4 regions of the Neobacillus sp. plas4 genome follow, and region 4 is predicted to be linked to each of the others. Evidence: a T-box and tRNA genes for the amino acid it is inferred to sense, from the RefSeq annotation. Region 4 holds a T-box; the other regions hold tRNA genes.
The links. The T-box of region 4 lies ahead of AC2TFD_RS23265 (valine--tRNA ligase). A T-box ahead of a tRNA ligase gene usually reads a tRNA of that ligase, here a tRNA-Val.
Positions count from the first base shown of each region.

Region 1: it encodes a tRNA-Val, which carries the amino acid that the T-box ahead of AC2TFD_RS23265 (valine--tRNA ligase) is inferred to sense. The anticodon was not compared.
Region 2: it encodes a tRNA-Val, which carries the amino acid that the T-box ahead of AC2TFD_RS23265 (valine--tRNA ligase) is inferred to sense. The anticodon was not compared.
Region 3: it encodes a tRNA-Val, which carries the amino acid that the T-box ahead of AC2TFD_RS23265 (valine--tRNA ligase) is inferred to sense. The anticodon was not compared.

Region 1 covers NZ_CM170152.1:3,424,507-3,429,534, reverse strand. The annotation lists rRNA gene AC2TFD_RS17120 (23S ribosomal RNA) at 1-1,253, shown strand, start outside; rRNA gene rrf (5S ribosomal RNA) at 1,332-1,447, shown strand; tRNA gene AC2TFD_RS17110 (tRNA-Glu) at 1,492-1,566, shown strand; tRNA gene AC2TFD_RS17105 (tRNA-Val) at 1,661-1,736, shown strand; tRNA gene AC2TFD_RS17100 (tRNA-Thr) at 1,775-1,850, shown strand; tRNA gene AC2TFD_RS17095 (tRNA-Lys) at 1,889-1,964, shown strand; tRNA gene AC2TFD_RS17090 (tRNA-Leu) at 2,024-2,108, shown strand; tRNA gene AC2TFD_RS17085 (tRNA-Gly) at 2,120-2,194, shown strand; tRNA gene AC2TFD_RS17080 (tRNA-Arg) at 2,202-2,278, shown strand; tRNA gene AC2TFD_RS17075 (tRNA-Pro) at 2,287-2,363, shown strand; tRNA gene AC2TFD_RS17070 (tRNA-Ala) at 2,384-2,456, shown strand; tRNA gene AC2TFD_RS17065 (tRNA-Met) at 2,475-2,548, shown strand; tRNA gene AC2TFD_RS17060 (tRNA-Ile) at 2,593-2,666, shown strand; tRNA gene AC2TFD_RS17055 (tRNA-Ser) at 2,674-2,766, shown strand; tRNA gene AC2TFD_RS17050 (tRNA-Met) at 2,879-2,952, shown strand; tRNA gene AC2TFD_RS17045 (tRNA-Asp) at 2,995-3,071, shown strand; tRNA gene AC2TFD_RS17040 (tRNA-Phe) at 3,113-3,185, shown strand; tRNA gene AC2TFD_RS17035 (tRNA-Tyr) at 3,221-3,305, shown strand; tRNA gene AC2TFD_RS17030 (tRNA-Gln) at 3,457-3,531, shown strand; tRNA gene AC2TFD_RS17025 (tRNA-Cys) at 3,544-3,617, shown strand; tRNA gene AC2TFD_RS17020 (tRNA-Gly) at 3,629-3,702, shown strand; tRNA gene AC2TFD_RS17015 (tRNA-Ile) at 3,706-3,779, shown strand; tRNA gene AC2TFD_RS17010 (tRNA-Asn) at 3,822-3,896, shown strand; tRNA gene AC2TFD_RS17005 (tRNA-Ser) at 3,911-4,001, shown strand; tRNA gene AC2TFD_RS17000 (tRNA-Arg) at 4,008-4,081, shown strand; gene AC2TFD_RS16995 (pentapeptide repeat-containing protein) at 4,373-5,028, shown strand, end outside.
Region 2 covers NZ_CM170152.1:4,820,062-4,825,089, reverse strand. The annotation lists rRNA gene AC2TFD_RS24405 (23S ribosomal RNA) at 1-2,153, shown strand, start outside; rRNA gene rrf (5S ribosomal RNA) at 2,285-2,401, shown strand; tRNA gene AC2TFD_RS24395 (tRNA-Val) at 2,412-2,487, shown strand; tRNA gene AC2TFD_RS24390 (tRNA-Thr) at 2,521-2,596, shown strand; tRNA gene AC2TFD_RS24385 (tRNA-Lys) at 2,627-2,702, shown strand; tRNA gene AC2TFD_RS24380 (tRNA-Leu) at 2,787-2,871, shown strand; tRNA gene AC2TFD_RS24375 (tRNA-Gly) at 2,928-3,002, shown strand; tRNA gene AC2TFD_RS24370 (tRNA-Leu) at 3,008-3,096, shown strand; tRNA gene AC2TFD_RS24365 (tRNA-Arg) at 3,127-3,203, shown strand; tRNA gene AC2TFD_RS24360 (tRNA-Pro) at 3,212-3,288, shown strand; tRNA gene AC2TFD_RS24355 (tRNA-Ala) at 3,307-3,382, shown strand; tRNA gene AC2TFD_RS24350 (tRNA-Met) at 3,412-3,488, shown strand; tRNA gene AC2TFD_RS24345 (tRNA-Ile) at 3,569-3,645, shown strand; tRNA gene AC2TFD_RS24340 (tRNA-Ser) at 3,662-3,754, shown strand; tRNA gene AC2TFD_RS24335 (tRNA-Met) at 3,930-4,003, shown strand; tRNA gene AC2TFD_RS24330 (tRNA-Asp) at 4,007-4,083, shown strand; tRNA gene AC2TFD_RS24325 (tRNA-Phe) at 4,111-4,186, shown strand; tRNA gene AC2TFD_RS24320 (tRNA-His) at 4,215-4,290, shown strand; tRNA gene AC2TFD_RS24315 (tRNA-Gly) at 4,309-4,382, shown strand; tRNA gene AC2TFD_RS24310 (tRNA-Ile) at 4,389-4,465, shown strand; tRNA gene AC2TFD_RS24305 (tRNA-Asn) at 4,499-4,573, shown strand; tRNA gene AC2TFD_RS24300 (tRNA-Ser) at 4,583-4,673, shown strand; tRNA gene AC2TFD_RS24295 (tRNA-Glu) at 4,683-4,754, shown strand.
Region 3 covers NZ_CM170152.1:1,323,524-1,328,551, forward strand. The annotation lists rRNA gene AC2TFD_RS06620 (23S ribosomal RNA) at 1-2,292, shown strand, start outside; rRNA gene rrf (5S ribosomal RNA) at 2,424-2,540, shown strand; tRNA gene AC2TFD_RS06630 (tRNA-Asn) at 2,558-2,632, shown strand; tRNA gene AC2TFD_RS06635 (tRNA-Ser) at 2,642-2,733, shown strand; tRNA gene AC2TFD_RS06640 (tRNA-Glu) at 2,757-2,831, shown strand; tRNA gene AC2TFD_RS06645 (tRNA-Val) at 2,874-2,949, shown strand; tRNA gene AC2TFD_RS06650 (tRNA-Met) at 2,998-3,071, shown strand; tRNA gene AC2TFD_RS06655 (tRNA-Asp) at 3,075-3,151, shown strand; tRNA gene AC2TFD_RS06660 (tRNA-Phe) at 3,199-3,274, shown strand; tRNA gene AC2TFD_RS06665 (tRNA-Thr) at 3,300-3,375, shown strand; tRNA gene AC2TFD_RS06670 (tRNA-Tyr) at 3,400-3,484, shown strand; tRNA gene AC2TFD_RS06675 (tRNA-Trp) at 3,523-3,596, shown strand; tRNA gene AC2TFD_RS06680 (tRNA-His) at 3,612-3,687, shown strand; tRNA gene AC2TFD_RS06685 (tRNA-Gln) at 3,704-3,778, shown strand; tRNA gene AC2TFD_RS06690 (tRNA-Gly) at 3,783-3,857, shown strand; tRNA gene AC2TFD_RS06695 (tRNA-Cys) at 3,864-3,934, shown strand; tRNA gene AC2TFD_RS06700 (tRNA-Leu) at 3,963-4,048, shown strand; tRNA gene AC2TFD_RS06705 (tRNA-Leu) at 4,072-4,153, shown strand; gene AC2TFD_RS06710 (carbohydrate binding domain-containing protein) at 4,452-5,028, shown strand, end outside.
Region 4 covers NZ_CM170152.1:4,601,708-4,606,735, reverse strand. The annotation lists gene ysxE (spore coat protein YsxE) at 1-835, shown strand, start outside; gene AC2TFD_RS23270 (hypothetical protein) at 853-1,050, opposite strand; T-box leader at 1,221-1,464, shown strand; gene AC2TFD_RS23265 (valine--tRNA ligase) at 1,700-4,345, shown strand; gene AC2TFD_RS23260 (bifunctional folylpolyglutamate synthase/dihydrofolate synthase) at 4,464-5,028, shown strand, end outside.

The DNA of each region.
Region 1 (5,028 bases), 1.2 Mb from region 4:
GAATCCTAAGGTGAGCGAGAGAACTCTCGTTAAGGAACTCGGCAAAATGACCCCGTAACTTCGGGAGAAGGGGTGCTTTTTGAGGTGAATAGCCTCGAAGAGCCGCAGTGAATAGGCCCAGGCGACTGTTTAGCAAAAACACAGGTCTCTGCGAAGCCGCAAGGCGAAGTATAGGGGCTGACGCCTGCCCGGTGCTGGAAGGTTAAGAGGAGGGGTTAGCTCTAAGCGAAGCTCTGAATCGAAGCCCCAGTAAACGGCGGCCGTAACTATAACGGTCCTAAGGTAGCGAAATTCCTTGTCGGGTAAGTTCCGACCCGCACGAAAGGCGTAACGATCTGGGCACTGTCTCAACGAGAGACTCGGTGAAATTATACTACCTGTGAAGATGCAGGTTACCCGCGACAGGACGGAAAGACCCCGTGGAGCTTTACTGTAGCCTGATATTGAATTTTGGTACAGCTTGTACAGGATAGGTAGGAGCCTGAGAAGCCGGAGCGCCAGCTTCGGTGGAGGCGTCGGTGGGATACTACCCTGGCTGTATTGAAATTCTAACCCTCACCCCTGATCGGGGTGGGAGACAGTGTCAGGTGGGCAGTTTGACTGGGGCGGTCGCCTCCTAAAGAGTAACGGAGGCGCCCAAAGGTTCCCTCAGAATGGTTGGAAATCATTCGCAGAGTGTAAAGGCACAAGGGAGCTTGACTGCGAGACCTACAAGTCGAGCAGGGACGAAAGTCGGGCTTAGTGATCCGGTGGTTCCGCATGGAAGGGCCATCGCTCAACGGATAAAAGCTACCCCGGGGATAACAGGCTTATCTCCCCCAAGAGTCCACATCGACGGGGAGGTTTGGCACCTCGATGTCGGCTCATCGCATCCTGGGGCTGTAGTCGGTCCCAAGGGTTGGGCTGTTCGCCCATTAAAGCGGTACGCGAGCTGGGTTCAGAACGTCGTGAGACAGTTCGGTCCCTATCCGTCGTGGGCGCAGGAAATTTGAGAGGAGCTGTCCTTAGTACGAGAGGACCGGGATGGACGCACCGCTGGTGTACCAGTTGTCTTGCCAAAGGCATCGCTGGGTAGCTATGTGCGGACGGGATAAGTGCTGAAAGCATCTAAGCATGAAGCCCCCCTCAAGATGAGATTTCCCATAGCGTCAAGCTAGTAAGAACCCTGAAAGATGATCAGGTTGATAGGTCAGAGGTGGAAGCGCGGTGACGTGTGGAGCTGACTGATACTAATCGTTCGAGGACTTAACCAATTTTTAAAAGATGAACTCGTTTTTACTAACTTCTTCTGACATTATCTAGTTTTGAGGGAATGAACCTCAATTAAATAGTCTGGCAGCAATGGCGAGAAGGTCACACCCGTTCCCATACCGAACACGGAAGTTAAGCTTCTCAGCGCCGATGGTAGTTGGGACTTTGTCCCTGTGAGAGTAGGACGTTGCCAGGCAAAGCCCATTTGGTTTTTTAAATTTTTTCCTGAATTTTCATGATGGCCCCTTGGTCAAGTGGTTAAGACACCTCCCTTTCACGGAGGTAACACGGGTTCGAATCCCGTAGGGGTCACCAAGTTATTTTCGTTAGAAAATAACAAGAGTTTTTTTCACGATAGCAAAAATAACTTTCCTTTCGGAACGGCGAAAAATAACTTTTTCAATAATATGGAGGATTAGCTCAGCTGGGAGAGCATCTGCCTTACAAGCAGAGGGTCGGCGGTTCGATCCCGTCATCCTCCACCAAAGTTTTTTCACGAAAGTGAAAAAAACTTCCCAATAGTGCCGGTTTAGCTCAATTGGTAGAGCAACTGACTTGTAATCAGTAGGTTGGGGGTTCAAGTCCTCTAGCCGGCACCAGATTTTTTTCTCAGTAGAAAAAATAAATTTCCTTGTACGAGCCATTAGCTCAGTTGGTAGAGCATCTGACTTTTAATCAGAGGGTCGAAGGTTCGAGTCCTTCATGGCTCACCAAGTTTTTTTGCGAGAGCAAAATAAACTTCCATTTGCGCCAGCAAAATAACTTTTAATATGCGGGTGTGGCGGAATTGGCAGACGCACCAGACTTAGGATCTGGCGCCGCAAGGCGTGGGGGTTCGACTCCCTTCACCCGCACCATTTAAATTTGTGCAAAAGTAGTTCAGTGGTAGAACACCACCTTGCCAAGGTGGGGGTCGCGGGTTCAAATCCCGTCTTCCGCTCCAATATTATGCGCCCGTAGCTCAATTGGATAGAGCGTCTGACTACGGATCAGAAGGTTATGGGTTCGACTCCTTTCGGGCGCGCCATTAAATAACGGGAAGTAGCTCAGCTTGGTAGAGCACTTGGTTTGGGACCAAGGGGTCGCAGGTTCGAATCCTGTCTTCCCGACCAGTCGAAGATTACATTAACATGGGGCCTTAGCTCAGCTGGGAGAGCGCCTGCTTTGCACGCAGGAGGTCAGCGGTTCGATCCCGCTAGGCTCCATTTATAGTTATTGAAAATGGCGGTGTAGCTCAGCTGGCTAGAGCGTACGGTTCATACCCGTAAGGTCGGGGGTTCGATCCCCTCCGCCGCTATAAATGAATTTAATGCTAATGTTGTTATTAATGTTAGTGTTTATGGACCCTTAGCTCAGCTGGTTAGAGCAGACGGCTCATAACCGTCCGGTCGTAGGTTCGAGTCCTACAGGGTCCATTTATCTGGAGGAATACCCAAGTCTGGCTGAAGGGATCGGTCTTGAAAACCGACAGGCGGGTTAAACCGCGCGGGGGTTCGAATCCCTCTTCCTCCTCCATCATAATAATGTGCGAGTTGCATCAATTGAACTGCTGCTTGAATTGGCTTCCTGAGATTGATATAGTCCATACAAGCTATGGGCATGAGTTAAATGTAATAATTTTTACTGTCGCGGGGTGGAGCAGTCTGGTAGCTCGTCGGGCTCATAACCCGAAGGTCGTAGGTTCAAATCCTGCCCCCGCAATTAAAGTTAGTTATTTTCAAGAAAAACACTTGAAAAAACTTTGGTCCGGTAGTTCAGTTGGTTAGAATGCCTGCCTGTCACGCAGGAGGTCGCGGGTTCGAGTCCCGTCCGGACCGCCATTTTTATTCCGGTAGTTGACCTACCGTTGGTATAGATGTGTGGCTCAGTAGCTCAGTCGGTAGAGCAAAGGACTGAAAATCCTTGTGTCGGCGGTTCGATTCCGTCCTGAGCCACCTTTAAATGTTATGATTAGTAAGGTCTCTTATATGGAGGGGTAGCGAAGTGGCTAAACGCGGCGGACTGTAAATCCGCTCCCTCAGGGTTCGGCGGTTCGAATCCGTCCCCCTCCACCAATTTTTTTTGCATAGCAAAATAACCAAAGTTTTTTGCGAAGCAAATTTACCAGGTTTTTTTTCACAAAGGTGAAAATAACCATAATGGTGATTGTGGTTCCGACATTCGTGGGTTCGATTCCCATCAGTCGCCCCATTTCATTTTTATTATTGGGCTATAGCCAAGCGGTAAGGCATCGCACTTTGACTGCGACATGCGTTGGTTCAAATCCAGCTAGCCCAGCCAGCCATGCATAAAGGCAGCATAGCCAAGTGGTAAGGCAGAGGTCTGCAAAACCTTTATCCCCGGTTCAAATCCGGGTGTTGCCTCCAATTCTAGTAATGCGGGTGTAGTTTAGTGGTAAAACCTCAGCCTTCCAAGCTGATGTTGTGAGTTCGATTCTCATCACCCGCTCCATATGGGCCTATAGCTCAGCTGGTTAGAGCGCACGCCTGATAAGCGTGAGGTCGATGGTTCGAGTCCATTTAGGCCCACTAGAATTTTTTGCGAAGCAAAATTATTAGAATATCCATTGTTCCGCAGTAGCTCAGTGGTAGAGCAATCGGCTGTTAACCGATCGGTCGTAGGTTCGAGTCCTACCTGCGGAGCCATTTTTTATGTCTATGGGGAAGTACTCAAGAGGCTGAAGAGGCGCCCCTGCTAAGGGTGTAGGTCGGGTAACCGGCGCGAGGGTTCAAATCCCTCCTTCTCCGCCATAATATGCGCCTTTAGCTCAGCTGGATAGAGCATACGCCTTCTAAGCGTACGGTCAGAGGTTCGAATCCTCTAAGGTGCGTAAAATAGCAATGAAGAACAACACTTAAAAAGGTTGTTCTTTTTTGTTTGTCCCTAAGGACAAAAAGACCGATAAATAGTGTAAGAAAATTATGTTTTATTGCTTTTGTAAAAATTAATAATAATTTTAATCGTACCTGAATCAGCTTTATCTATACCGATAATAGTACGAATAGGAGGAAATCATGCCCGTGCAGTTCTAACTTAGGTATCTGTGTTAAGATAAAATCTAGTTGAGATTTTTCAAATGGATTAATAGGTAAGTTTTTTAATAGAAGGAAGTGTGTTTATTATGTCTTGCGCATTAGTAATAGACGACAATACTTTGAATAATTTACGTGCTGACTGTGAAAATTGCTTTGGTTTGTGCTGCGTGGCACTGCCTTATGCAAAATCAGCCGATTTCGCCTTTGATAAAGACGGCGGGACTCCTTGCCGTAATTTACAATCCAATTATCTATGTGGCATACATAATGACCTTCGAAATAGAGGGTTTCGTGGCTGTTCGGCTTATGAATGCTTTGGGGCTGGTCAAAAGGTATCTCAACTCACATATAATGGAAAGGATTGGCGTTTAAACCAGGATGTTGCTCAAGAGATGTTTGTTGTATATCCAATTATGCAGCAACTTCATGAGATGCTATGGTACCTATATGAAGCACTAACTACAGATGCTGCAAAGTCAATCTATAAAGAATTAAATGAAAGTCTTGTTGAGACTGAAGAACTGGCCGGTAAAAGTCCAAAGTTCATATTGAGCATCGATGTGAATCAACATAGAGATAAGGTAAACAAGCTGCTGATTCGTACAAGTGAGTTGGTTCGTGCTCAAGTCACTAAAAAGCAAAAAGATACACGTCGCGGAATGGATTATTTAGGGGCAAAGTTGAAAGGAGCCGATCTAAGGGGCTCAAATCTTAGAGGCGCCTTACTAATTGCTGCAGACCT
Region 2 (5,028 bases), 220 kb from region 4:
CCACGCACGTTGAAAAGTGCGGGGATGAGGTGTGGGTAGCGGAGAAATTCCAATCGAACTTGGAGATAGCTGGTTCTCTCCGAAATAGCTTTAGGGCTAGCCTCACGTTGTAAGAGTCTTGGAGGTAGAGCACTGTTTGGACTAGGGGCCCTCATCGGGTTACCGAATTCAGACAAACTCCGAATGCCAAAGACTTATCCGTGGGAGTCAGACTGCGAGTGATAAGATCCGTAGTCAAAAGGGAAACAGCCCAGACCACCAGCTAAGGTCCCAAAGTTTACGTTAAGTGGAAAAGGATGTGGAGTTGCTTAGACAACCAGGATGTTGGCTTAGAAGCAGCCACCATTTAAAGAGTGCGTAATAGCTCACTGGTCGAGTGACTCTGCGCCGAAAATGTACCGGGGCTAAACGTAACACCGAAGCTGTGGATTGACATCTACGATGTCAGTGGTAGGAGAGCGTTCTAAGGGCGTTGAAGCTAGACCGTAAGGACTGGTGGAGCGCTTAGAAGTGAGAATGCCGGTATGAGTAGCGAAAGATGGGTGAGAATCCCATCCACCGTATGCCTAAGGTTTCCTGAGGAAGGCTCGTCCTCTCAGGGTTAGTCGGGACCTAAGCCGAGGCCGAAAGGCGTAGGCGATGGACAACAGGTTGATATTCCTGTACCACCTCTTTATCGTTTGAGTGATGGGGGGACGCAGGAGGATAGGGTAAGCGCACTGTTGGATATGTGCGTGTAAGCAGGTAGGCTGGTGAATAGGAAAATCCGTTCACCGTAAGGCTGAGCTGTGATGCCGAGGGAAATATAGTACCGAAGTTCCTGATTCCACACTGCCAAGAAAAGCCTCTAGCGAGATAAAAGGTGCCCGTACCGCAAACCGACACAGGTAGGCGAGGAGAGAATCCTAAGGTGAGCGAGAGAACTCTCGTTAAGGAACTCGGCAAAATGACCCCGTAACTTCGGGAGAAGGGGTGCTTTTTGAGGTGAATAGCCTCGAAGAGCCGCAGTGAATAGGCCCAGGCGACTGTTTAGCAAAAACACAGGTCTCTGCGAAGCCGCAAGGCGAAGTATAGGGGCTGACGCCTGCCCGGTGCTGGAAGGTTAAGAGGAGGGGTTAGCTCTAAGCGAAGCTCTGAATCGAAGCCCCAGTAAACGGCGGCCGTAACTATAACGGTCCTAAGGTAGCGAAATTCCTTGTCGGGTAAGTTCCGACCCGCACGAAAGGCGTAACGATCTGGGCACTGTCTCAACGAGAGACTCGGTGAAATTATACTACCTGTGAAGATGCAGGTTACCCGCGACAGGACGGAAAGACCCCGTGGAGCTTTACTGTAGCCTGATATTGAATTTTGGTACAGCTTGTACAGGATAGGTAGGAGCCTGAGAAGCCGGAGCGCCAGCTTCGGTGGAGGCGTCGGTGGGATACTACCCTGGCTGTATTGAAATTCTAACCCTCACCCCTGATCGGGGTGGGAGACAGTGTCAGGTGGGCAGTTTGACTGGGGCGGTCGCCTCCTAAAGAGTAACGGAGGCGCCCAAAGGTTCCCTCAGAATGGTTGGAAATCATTCGCAGAGTGTAAAGGCACAAGGGAGCTTGACTGCGAGACCTACAAGTCGAGCAGGGACGAAAGTCGGGCTTAGTGATCCGGTGGTTCCGCATGGAAGGGCCATCGCTCAACGGATAAAAGCTACCCCGGGGATAACAGGCTTATCTCCCCCAAGAGTCCACATCGACGGGGAGGTTTGGCACCTCGATGTCGGCTCATCGCATCCTGGGGCTGTAGTCGGTCCCAAGGGTTGGGCTGTTCGCCCATTAAAGCGGTACGCGAGCTGGGTTCAGAACGTCGTGAGACAGTTCGGTCCCTATCCGTCGTGGGCGCAGGAAATTTGAGAGGAGCTGTCCTTAGTACGAGAGGACCGGGATGGACGCACCGCTGGTGTACCAGTTGTCTTGCCAAAGGCATCGCTGGGTAGCTATGTGCGGACGGGATAAGTGCTGAAAGCATCTAAGCATGAAGCCCCCCTCAAGATGAGATTTCCCATAGCGTCAAGCTAGTAAGAACCCTGAAAGATGATCAGGTTGATAGGTCAGAGGTGGAAGCGCGGTGACGTGTGGAGCTGACTGATACTAATCGTTCGAGGACTTAACCAATTTTTAAAAGATGAACTCGTTTTTACTAACTTCTTCTGAAATTATCTAGTTTTGAGGGAATGAATTTTTTCAAAAACCTCTTGAAAAATCTCTGAAAGACAGTATAATAAAGTATGTCTTTGAGAAAACAGTCTGGTAATAATGGCGAGAAGGTCACACCCGTTCCCATACCGAACACGGAAGTTAAGCTTCTCAGCGCCGATGGTAGTTGGGACAAGCGTCCCTGTGAGAGTAGGACGTTGCCAGGCTGTATTATATGGAGGATTAGCTCAGCTGGGAGAGCATCTGCCTTACAAGCAGAGGGTCGGCGGTTCGATCCCGTCATCCTCCACCATATTTTTCACGATAGTAAAAATAACTATTCTTTGCCGGTTTAGCTCAATTGGTAGAGCAACTGACTTGTAATCAGTAGGTTGGGGGTTCAAGTCCTCTAGCCGGCACCATTTTCATTATTACTTATATTAAGTAATAATGAGCCATTAGCTCAGTTGGTAGAGCATCTGACTTTTAATCAGAGGGTCGAAGGTTCGAGTCCTTCATGGCTCACCATAGTTTTTCACGCTAGTGAAAAAAACTTTCCTTTTGCGAAAGCAAATAAAGTAACCTTTGGCTGCAGTAATTAATTTTCAATATGCGGGTGTGGCGGAATTGGCAGACGCACCAGACTTAGGATCTGGCGCCGCAAGGCGTGGGGGTTCGACTCCCTTCACCCGCACCAAAGTTATTTTGAGTAAAATAACTAATATTTTAAATGAAATAACATTATCAAATATTGCGGAAGTAGTTCAGTGGTAGAACACCACCTTGCCAAGGTGGGGGTCGCGGGTTCGAATCCCGTCTTCCGCTCCAATATTGCCGGGGTGGCGGAACTGGCAGACGCACAGGACTTAAAATCCTGCGGTAGGTGACTACCGTACCGGTTCGATTCCGGTCCTCGGCACCATTTTTAAAAGTGTAAATAGATTTATAATATGCGCCCGTAGCTCAATTGGATAGAGTGTCTGACTACGGATCAGAAGGTTATGGGTTCGACTCCTTTCGGGCGCGCCATATTTTATCGGGAAGTAGCTCAGCTTGGTAGAGCACTTGGTTTGGGACCAAGGGGTCGCAGGTTCGAATCCTGTCTTCCCGACCATCTTCAATTAAAAGATATGGGGCCTTAGCTCAGCTGGGAGAGCGCCTGCTTTGCACGCAGGAGGTCAGCGGTTCGATCCCGCTAGGCTCCACCAAGGTTGTTTTACAATTTAATTATCTATTTGGCGGTGTAGCTCAGCTGGCTAGAGCGTACGGTTCATACCCGTAAGGTCGGGGGTTCGATCCCCTCCGCCGCTACCAAGTATTTTTATGAAGTAAAAACACAAAAGTTTTTTTGCGCAGCAAAATAACCAAATAAATTAGTTTTTAATACTTTATCTGGACCTTTAGCTCAGCTGGTTAGAGCAGACGGCTCATAACCGTCCGGTCGTAGGTTCGAGTCCTACAAGGTCCACCAGTAATCTTTATAATATGGAGGAATACCCAAGTCCGGCTGAAGGGATCGGTCTTGAAAACCGACAGGCGGGTTAAACCGCGCGGGGGTTCGAATCCCTCTTCCTCCGCCATATTATTCTTCAGCAAAATGAAATTCTTTTTATTGTCGCGGGGTGGAGCAACGAGCGTTACTTCACAGAATTAACTGCGAGTTGTATCAATCGAACTGCTGCTTGAATAAGCTTTCTGAGATTGATACAGTCCATACAAACTATGGGCATGAGTAAGTGTAATAATTTCTATTGTCGCGGGGTGGAGCAGTCTGGTAGCTCGTCGGGCTCATAACCCGAAGGTCGCAGGTTCAAATCCTGTCCCCGCAATACGGTCTGGTAGTTCAGTTGGTTAGAATGCCTGCCTGTCACGCAGGAGGTCGCGGGTTCGAGTCCCGTCCAGACCGCCATTTTTTTAAAAATGGCATTATTTAAGTGGCTCAGTAGCTCAGTCGGTAGAGCAAAGGACTGAAAATCCTTGTGTCGGCGGTTCGATTCCGTCCTGAGCCACCATTTATAATTGGTGGATAATAAAATAATGGCGATTGTGGCGAAGTGGTTAACGCACCTGATTGTGGTTCAGGCATTCGTGGGTTCGATTCCCATCAGTCGCCCCATATAATAATTTATGATATGCGGGTGTAGTTTAGTGGTAAAACCTCAGCCTTCCAAGCTGATGTTGTGAGTTCGATTCTCATCACCCGCTCCAATTTATGGGCCTATAGCTCAGCTGGTTAGAGCGCACGCCTGATAAGCGTGAGGTCGATGGTTCGAGTCCATTTAGGCCCACCATATTCTTTTAAAAGAAAAATAAACTTCTATTGTTCCGCAGTAGCTCAGTGGTAGAGCTATCGGCTGTTAACCGATCGGTCGTAGGTTCGAGTCCTACCTGCGGAGCCATTTTTTTATGGGGAAGTACTCAAGAGGCTGAAGAGGCGCCCCTGCTAAGGGTGTAGGTCGGGTAACCGGCGCGAGGGTTCAAATCCCTCCTTCTCCGCCATAAATTTAAGGCCCCTTGGTCAAGTGGTTAAGACACCTCCCTTTCACGGAGGTAACACGGGTTCGAATCCCGTAGGGGTCATACAAAAAGGCTGATGATATTATATCATCAGTTTTTTTGTGTCTAATAAATAATGGAAAACTTATTCTTTATGAGCGGCCTATAAAAGGTCTATAGTGACCGAACCGTAGGAAGAAACTAGATTAGGGTAACTATAAAAGAGCTATAGTGACCGAACCGTAGGAAGAAACTAGATTTGGGTAACTATAAAAGAGCTATAGTGACCGAATTGTAGGAAGAAACTAGATTTGGGTAACTATGAAAGCTATAGTGACCGAACTGTAGGAAGAAACTA
Region 3 (5,028 bases), 2.8 Mb from region 4:
CAAGGTTAAGTTGAAGAGACGGAGCCGCAGCGAAAGCGAGTCTGAATAGGGCGAATAAGTATGTGGTCGTAGACCCGAAACCAGGTGATCTACCCATGTCCAGGGTGAAGTCCAGGTAACACTGGATGGAGGCCCGAACCCACGCACGTTGAAAAGTGCGGGGATGAGGTGTGGGTAGCGGAGAAATTCCAATCGAACTTGGAGATAGCTGGTTCTCTCCGAAATAGCTTTAGGGCTAGCCTCACGTTGTAAGAGTCTTGGAGGTAGAGCACTGTTTGGACTAGGGGCCCTCATCGGGTTACCGAATTCAGACAAACTCCGAATGCCAAAGACTTATCCGTGGGAGTCAGACTGCGAGTGATAAGATCCGTAGTCAAAAGGGAAACAGCCCAGACCACCAGCTAAGGTCCCAAAGTTTACGTTAAGTGGAAAAGGATGTGGAGTTGCTTAGACAACCAGGATGTTGGCTTAGAAGCAGCCACCATTTAAAGAGTGCGTAATAGCTCACTGGTCGAGTGACTCTGCGCCGAAAATGTACCGGGGCTAAACGTAACACCGAAGCTGTGGATTGACATCTACGATGTCAGTGGTAGGAGAGCGTTCTAAGGGCGTTGAAGCTAGACCGTAAGGACTGGTGGAGCGCTTAGAAGTGAGAATGCCGGTATGAGTAGCGAAAGATGGGTGAGAATCCCATCCACCGTATGCCTAAGGTTTCCTGAGGAAGGCTCGTCCTCTCAGGGTTAGTCGGGACCTAAGCCGAGGCCGAAAGGCGTAGGCGATGGACAACAGGTTGATATTCCTGTACCACCTCTTTATCGTTTGAGTGATGGGGGGACGCAGGAGGATAGGGTAAGCGCACTGTTGGATATGTGCGTGTAAGCAGGTAGGCTGGTGAATAGGAAAATCCGTTCACCGTAAGGCTGAGCTGTGATGCCGAGGGAAATATAGTACCGAAGTTCCTGATTCCACACTGCCAAGAAAAGCCTCTAGCGAGATAAAAGGTGCCCGTACCGCAAACCGACACAGGTAGGCGAGGAGAGAATCCTAAGGTGAGCGAGAGAACTCTCGTTAAGGAACTCGGCAAAATGACCCCGTAACTTCGGGAGAAGGGGTGCTTTTTGAGGTGAATAGCCTCGAAGAGCCGCAGTGAATAGGCCCAGGCGACTGTTTAGCAAAAACACAGGTCTCTGCGAAGCCGCAAGGCGAAGTATAGGGGCTGACGCCTGCCCGGTGCTGGAAGGTTAAGAGGAGGGGTTAGCTCTAAGCGAAGCTCTGAATCGAAGCCCCAGTAAACGGCGGCCGTAACTATAACGGTCCTAAGGTAGCGAAATTCCTTGTCGGGTAAGTTCCGACCCGCACGAAAGGCGTAACGATCTGGGCACTGTCTCAACGAGAGACTCGGTGAAATTATACTACCTGTGAAGATGCAGGTTACCCGCGACAGGACGGAAAGACCCCGTGGAGCTTTACTGTAGCCTGATATTGAATTTTGGTACAGCTTGTACAGGATAGGTAGGAGCCTGAGAAGCCGGAGCGCCAGCTTCGGTGGAGGCGTCGGTGGGATACTACCCTGGCTGTATTGAAATTCTAACCCTCACCCCTGATCGGGGTGGGAGACAGTGTCAGGTGGGCAGTTTGACTGGGGCGGTCGCCTCCTAAAGAGTAACGGAGGCGCCCAAAGGTTCCCTCAGAATGGTTGGAAATCATTCGCAGAGTGTAAAGGCACAAGGGAGCTTGACTGCGAGACCTACAAGTCGAGCAGGGACGAAAGTCGGGCTTAGTGATCCGGTGGTTCCGCATGGAAGGGCCATCGCTCAACGGATAAAAGCTACCCCGGGGATAACAGGCTTATCTCCCCCAAGAGTCCACATCGACGGGGAGGTTTGGCACCTCGATGTCGGCTCATCGCATCCTGGGGCTGTAGTCGGTCCCAAGGGTTGGGCTGTTCGCCCATTAAAGCGGTACGCGAGCTGGGTTCAGAACGTCGTGAGACAGTTCGGTCCCTATCCGTCGTGGGCGCAGGAAATTTGAGAGGAGCTGTCCTTAGTACGAGAGGACCGGGATGGACGCACCGCTGGTGTACCAGTTGTCTTGCCAAAGGCATCGCTGGGTAGCTATGTGCGGACGGGATAAGTGCTGAAAGCATCTAAGCATGAAGCCCCCCTCAAGATGAGATTTCCCATAGCGTCAAGCTAGTAAGAACCCTGAAAGATGATCAGGTTGATAGGTCAGAGGTGGAAGCGCGGTGACGTGTGGAGCTGACTGATACTAATCGTTCGAGGACTTAACCAATTTTTAAAAGATGAACTCGTTTTTACTAACTTCTTCTGAAATTATCTAGTTTTGAGGGAATGAATTTTTTCAAAAACCTCTTGAAAAATCTCTGAAAGACAGTATAATAAAGTATGTCTTTGAGAAAACAGTCTGGTAATAATGGCGAGAAGGTCACACCCGTTCCCATACCGAACACGGAAGTTAAGCTTCTCAGCGCCGATGGTAGTTGGGACAAGCGTCCCTGTGAGAGTAGGACGTTGCCAGGCTGTAACAATTTTATTATTCCGCAGTAGCTCAGTGGTAGAGCTATCGGCTGTTAACCGATCGGTCGTAGGTTCGAGTCCTACCTGCGGAGCCATTCTTTTATGGAGAGCTGTCCGAGTGGCCGAAGGAGCACGATTGGAAATCGTGTAGGCGGGTAACCCTGTCTCAAGGGTTCAAATCCCTTGCTCTCCGCCATAAAAACACTATCTATATTGTATGGCCCCTTGGTCAAGTGGTTAAGACACCTCCCTTTCACGGAGGTAACACGGGTTCGAATCCCGTAGGGGTCACCAGAGTTTTTTTCACGATAGTGAAAAATAACTTTCCTGTAATATGGAGGATTAGCTCAGCTGGGAGAGCATCTGCCTTACAAGCAGAGGGTCGGCGGTTCGATCCCGTCATCCTCCACCAAAGTTTTTTCGCGATAGCGAAAATAACTTTCCATAGTATTTTTATTGTCGCGGGGTGGAGCAGTCCGGTAGCTCGTCGGGCTCATAACCCGAAGGTCGCAGGTTCAAATCCTGTCCCCGCAATACGGTCTGGTAGTTCAGTTGGTTAGAATGCCTGCCTGTCACGCAGGAGGTCGCGGGTTCGAGTCCCGTCCAGACCGCCATCTATATTTTAAACCTACTGGTTTTTAATAAAGAGGCCTAATAGTGTGGCTCAGTAGCTCAGTCGGTAGAGCAAAGGACTGAAAATCCTTGTGTCGGCGGTTCGATTCCGTCCTGAGCCACCATTTTAATTCTATTGATTATATGCTTGCCGGTTTAGCTCAATTGGTAGAGCAACTGACTTGTAATCAGTAGGTTGGGGGTTCAAGTCCTCTAGCCGGCACCATTAGGTGAAAGATTCATATTATGTGGAGGGGTAGCGAAGTGGCTAAACGCGGCGGACTGTAAATCCGCTCCCTCCGGGTTCGGCGGTTCGAATCCGTCCCCCTCCACCAATGTTTTTTCACGATAGTGAAAATAACATTCTATATATAGGGGTATAGTTTAAAGGTAGAACGAAGGTCTCCAAAACCTTTGGTGTGGGTTCAATTCCTACTACCCCTGCCAAAAAATTTTATTGTGGCGATTGTGGCGAAGTGGTTAACGCACCTGATTGTGGTTCAGGCATTCGTGGGTTCGATTCCCATCAGTCGCCCCATTAAATCATTTTTCATTGGGCTATAGCCAAGCGGTAAGGCATCGCACTTTGACTGCGACATGCGTTGGTTCAAATCCAGCTAGCCCAGCCAATTTGCGGAAGTAGTTCAGTGGTAGAACACCACCTTGCCAAGGTGGGGGTCGCGGGTTCGAATCCCGTCTTCCGCTCCATAATACGGCGCCATAGCCAAGTGGTAAGGCAGAGGTCTGCAAAACCTTTACCACCGGTTCGAATCCGGTTGGCGCCTTTATTTTATTTAATATCATTTATATTTTGCCGGGGTGGCGGAACTGGCAGACGCACAGGACTTAAAATCCTGCGGTAGGTGACTACCGTACCGGTTCGATTCCGGTTCTCGGCATTACGTATTTAAAACTTTATTTTGCCGGTGTGGCGGAATTGGCAGACGCGCACGACTCAAAATCGTGTTCCGCAAGGAGTGTCGGTTCGACCCCGACCACCGGTATCATCAATCGCTTATCAGGCGAAAAAAAACGTTTCTTACACTAAGTAAGAAACGTTTTTTTTTTACTTTGTTAATTTATATATAGGATCTCCGTGACTGTATTTTAGTAATTCTATCTTTTCCAGTCATCATGAAGACTTCATGGTTAAAAGCCTATTTAAAGTCCAATTCTCGTCAGTAAAAACTATATGTCTAAATAGAATTTTTAAGTAGAATCAATATATGTAAAAGGAAGGGGATGAAAATGGGAAATATTGATTTAAGAAGTCGGAATATTAAAAAAGGGGAGGTTTGTTGTTTGCAAAATCGAAGTTACAAAAAAGCAAAAATGCTTACATTCAGTTTTATGCTACTTTTCTCCTTAATTGCTCCATACACGGGTTTTTATTCGCAGGCAATTGCTGTCGAAGCTGCTGCTACAGATGTTCACAATGGGGGCTTTGAAGAAGTTGAGATTCCTGGTTGGAGCCTTGTTACGAGTAATACATTAAGTAGGGTTTCCATTAGTGAAGATAGAGCCCACTCCGGTTCGAAAAGCTTATATTTTAATAATCCAAGTAATGAAGAACAATTGCAAATGAAAAGTGAGATGCTACCTGTAACTCCAGGTGGATCCTATACGGCTGCGGCATTTGTGAACGTAGTTTATCAGTCTCACAGTTTAGGTTACGAGGTCCATTATTTTAATGAACAGAATGAAAAAGTGGGAAGTGCAACTTTTATTAATTTTGGAACTGCAGCTTTAGGAAAAGATCAATGGACAGAAATTCGTGTACCCTTTGTCGTTCCAGCTGGCGCTACACAGGTTCAACTTCGCTTTAATTCAGGAAAAGTGGCGATCACAGAGGCCTACATAGATGATGTAGCAATCAATA
Region 4 (5,028 bases):
TGTACCGATCTATCCAACCATTGACGGAAGATATGCAGTCCTGCATGATAAGGCTCTCTATTACTTAATGCCTTGGATGCCCAATGAAGTAAAGGGAGAACGCGAGCATAAACATCAACAGCTATTTCGGGAATTAGCAAGGCTCCACACGCTCTCTGCTAAAGAAATCACAGTGAATAAAGAGGAGCGGACAGAGCATTATGAGAAAACCATTGAATTACTTGATAAAAAACAGGAGTTTCTTGATGGTTTTATTGATGAATGTGAAAAAAAGACGTATATGTCACCGTTTGAACTCGTGTATTGCTTGTACTATAACGAAATAACCCAGGCACTTCGTTTTTCAAAAACCAAATTTGAGGAATGGTATGAAAAAACAAAGGAAGAAGAAAAAGCACGAATGGTGATTACCCATGGAAAATTATCAACCGAGCATTTTCTTTATGACGACAAAGGGTATGGTTACTTTATTAACTTTGAAAATGCCCGTTTCGGCTCACCGATTCATGATTTATTGCCATATCTTTCACGGTCCTTTAACACGCGGCCAACACGGAATGATGAATCAGTTGACTGGGTGTACCATTATTTTAAATATTTTCCTTTTAAAGCCGATGAGAAACTTCTTTTCCATAGTTATTTGGCCTACCCGATTCCCATCATCCAGGTAGTCGAACGGTATTATAAAAAAGAAAAGCCCAAAAATGAACTGAAATATGTACGGATGCTGCAGCGCAAATACTGGAATTTAAAGAATTCAGAGTATGTAGTGATGAGGATGACAGAGATCGACGAACAACAAAAGAAGGCAAAAGAAGGAGCCCAGCAGCAATAACTTTTGCTTTTGGGCTCTTAAACTATTTCAAAGTAGATCGATACGGCAATCGCAATAAAAACGCATAATAATAAAACATCAAAAACGGTTGGAATAAACAGGGTTCGGATTAATTGAAAAATTGTAAACGGCAGTACCAGCTGCGCGAATACTCCCCTAATGGTTCGATACCAAGGAGTGTAGGCATACTTGGTGATAAATTTCCTCCGCTTCATACATACCTTCCTCTCCAAAATGGCATTTCTTTTATGTATATTCTTCCTGTCTAATGAATTCCCCTAATTCCTTAACGTTTTTTTCAAAATGGTATATAATATAAAAAAATTGGCTATCATTATTGACGCCAAGATAACTTTTTGGGTAGTATAACTATATCAATTAAAAAGCAAAAGCATAGACAGGGAAGAGTACGATGTGCCCCTGCTTCAAGAGAGGGAAGCCATTAGCTGAAAGGTTTCCTAAGCAGACACTCGGAAGGTCGCCCTTGAGCTTCTTTAGTGAACGGATTCCACGTACGAATCTTATTAGTTAAAGACGGATCAAATCCGTTATCCATTTAAGCGCCAACTCAATTTTTTTAGGGTTGGAAAAAAGGTGGTACCGCGAAGCAAACTCCATTCGTCCTTTTATGACGAGTGGGGTTTTTTGTTGTTGATGAAGGTGTTTTTGTAACGATGTTGTTAAAATCTAAATGCCGATTTTAACGTGGAAACAGTTATTTTACGCCTTCGAATTTAGTTTGCAAGCTCTTTTCTTAATAAATTTTTTCTGTAATCTGCGAAAATACAGACACTATTAATTTTTGCTACAAAAAGATACAAGGTTTAAGAAAAGAGCCTTGATTGGAAAAAGGAGGAAAATGAAATGGAAACAAAAGAAATTACCATGCCGACGAAGTATGACCCACAGGCAATCGAGCAGGGACGTTATGAATGGTGGTTAAAAGGAAAGTTTTTTGAAGCTCAGAATGATGAGGGCAAACAGCCTTATACCATCGTAATTCCACCGCCAAACGTTACCGGAAAGCTTCATTTAGGGCATGCTTGGGATACAACATTACAAGATATTGTTACACGTATGAAGCGGATGCAGGGGTATGATGTTCTCTGGCTCCCTGGAATGGACCACGCTGGTATTGCTACACAGGCGAAGGTTGAAGAAAAGCTCCGCAGTGAAGGCAAAAGCCGTTATGATTTAGGAAGAGAAAAGTTTGTTGAAGAAACCTGGAAGTGGAAGGAAGAGTATGCCTCCCATATCCGCCAGCAATGGGCGAAATTAGGCCTAGGATTAGACTACAGCCGTGAGCGTTTCACGCTAGATGAAGGTTTATCTGCAGCGGTTCGGGAAGTATTCGTTGCTCTATATAAAAAAGGTCTTATCTACCGCGGCGAATACATTATAAACTGGGATCCATCCACGAAGACGGCTCTATCTGATATCGAAGTTATCTACAAGGATGTACAAGGTGCCTTTTATCATATGAAATATCCGTTAGCTGACGGTTCTGGACATATCGAAGTAGCGACTACCCGTCCGGAAACCATGCTTGGTGATACAGCGGTTGCGGTTCATCCAGAAGATGAGCGCTACAAGCACTTAATTGGAAAAACTGTTATCCTGCCGATCGTTGGCCGTGAAATTAAAATTGTTGGCGATGATTATGTGGATATGGAATTTGGTTCTGGTGCCGTTAAAATTACTCCAGCACATGACCCGAACGATTTTGAAATTGGTAACCGCCATAATCTTGAGCGTGTTCTTGTTATGAACGAAGACGGCACAATGAATGACAGAGCCGGAAAATACAAAGGGTTGGACCGTTTTGAATGCCGAAAGCAAATTGTGAAAGACCTTCAAGAACAAGGCGTTCTTTTCAAAATTGAAGAGCATTTGCACTCCGTTGGACATTCCGAGCGCAGCGGGGCAGTAGTTGAGCCTTACCTATCCACACAATGGTTCGTTAAAATGCAGCCACTTGCCGACGAAGCAATCGCTCTTCAAAATAGAGAGAACAAAGTTAATTTTGTTCCAGAGCGTTTCGAAAAAACATACCTGCACTGGATGGAAAATATCCGCGACTGGTGTATTTCAAGACAGCTTTGGTGGGGACACCGAATTCCTGCTTGGTATCATAAGGAAACAGGCGAAGTTTACGTTGGTCACGAAGCACCTGCAGACGGCGAAAATTGGGAACAGGATAAAGACGTATTGGATACGTGGTTTAGTTCAGCGCTATGGCCATTTTCCACAATGGGCTGGCCAAATGTAGAGGCAGAAGACTTCAAGCGCTTCTTCCCAACAGATGTACTTGTAACCGGCTATGATATCATCTTCTTCTGGGTTTCTAGAATGATTTTCCAAAGCCTTGAATTTACTGGTGACCGGCCATTTAAAGACGTTCTTATCCACGGCTTAGTACGGGATGAACAAGGTCGGAAAATGAGTAAATCCCTTGGTAACGGTGTGGACCCAATGGATGTTATCGCAAAATACGGTGCAGATTCCCTACGTTACTTCCTTTCAACTGGAAGCTCTCCAGGCCAGGATTTACGTTTTAGCTTCGAAAAAGTTGAATCTACATGGAATTTCGCCAATAAGATTTGGAATGCTTCTCGTTTTGCCTTGATGAACATGGATGGCATGACCTATGAAGAGATTGATTTTAGTGGTGAAAAATCAGTTGCAGATAAATGGATCCTCACTCAATTAAACGAAACGATTGAAAGTGTTACGAAGCTTTCAGAGCGTTACGAATTCGGAGAAGCGGGTCGTGCTCTTTACAACTTTATCTGGGATGACTTCTGTGATTGGTATATTGAGATGGCAAAGCTTCCTTTATATGGGGAGGATGAAGCTGCAAAGAAAACAACACGTTCTATCCTTGCTTATGTTCTCGATCAGACGATGAGATTGTTACATCCGTTTATGCCATTCATTACCGAGGAAATCTGGCAGAACCTTCCGCATAATGGCGAGTCCATTACAACTGCCAAGTGGCCTGAGGTAATTCCAGCTTATTCTGATGAACAAGCGGCGCAAGAAATGAAGATGTTAATGGAAATGATTCGATCTGTACGAAATATCCGTGCAGAAGTTAACACGCCAATGAGCAAAAAGATTAAAATGCTTATTAAGGCAAAGGATGATTCGGTATTAAAAGCGATCGAAAAGAACCGCAGCTATATTGAAAAATTCTGTAATCCAGAAGAATTACAAATGGGTACAAATCTCGAAACACCTGAGAAGGCTATGACAGCAGTGATTACCGGGTTGGAAATCTATCTTCCACTCGAAGGTTTGATTAACATTGACGAAGAAATTGCTCGATTACAAAAAGAATACGACAAGTTAACAAAAGAAGTAGAGCGAGTTGAAAAGAAACTAAACAACGAAGGCTTTATGAAAAAAGCTCCGGAAAGCGTTGTTGCCGAGGAGCGTGCAAAAGAAAAAGACTATCGTGAGAAACGAGCACTTGTTGAGGCGCGCATTAATGAGCTAAAAGGTTTATAATAAGAAGTGAAGACGAGTCCAAAATAGGATTCGTCTTCTTTTAGAAAGGCTCTTTTCTCAACTTTGTTGCTTTTTCAATACGATAACAGCCTTCAAAAAATAAAATGGGGTGTCATAGATGTTTACGAAATATAGCGAAGCCCTTGAATGGATTCATGGAAGATTAAGACTTGGGATCAAGCCTGGACTATCACGAATGGAATGGATGATGGACAAGCTGGGTCATCCTGAACGGAAAATGAAAACCGTTCATATCGGCGGTACAAATGGTAAAGGTTCAACGGTGACCTACCTGCGCTGTATTCTTGAAGCGGCAGGCTACTCCGTTGGAACATTTACATCACCATATATTGAACAATTCAATGAGCGGATTTCTGTTAATGGAAAGCCAATCTCTGACGAAGAAATCCTGGAGTTAACGAATGTAATTCGTCCCCTTGCAGATGAATTAGAAGAAACCGAGCTAGGCGGACCAACCGAGTTTGAAGTGATTACGGCGATGTCATTCTATTATTTTGCGAATGTAAATCAAGTGGACATTGTCATCTATGAAGTCGGCTTGGGCGGAAGATTTGATTCTACGAATATTATTCAGCCAATCGCATCTATCATCACAAACATTGGCTTGGATCATACCAATATTCTAGGCTATACGTACGGAGAAATTGCCTTTGAAAAAGCGG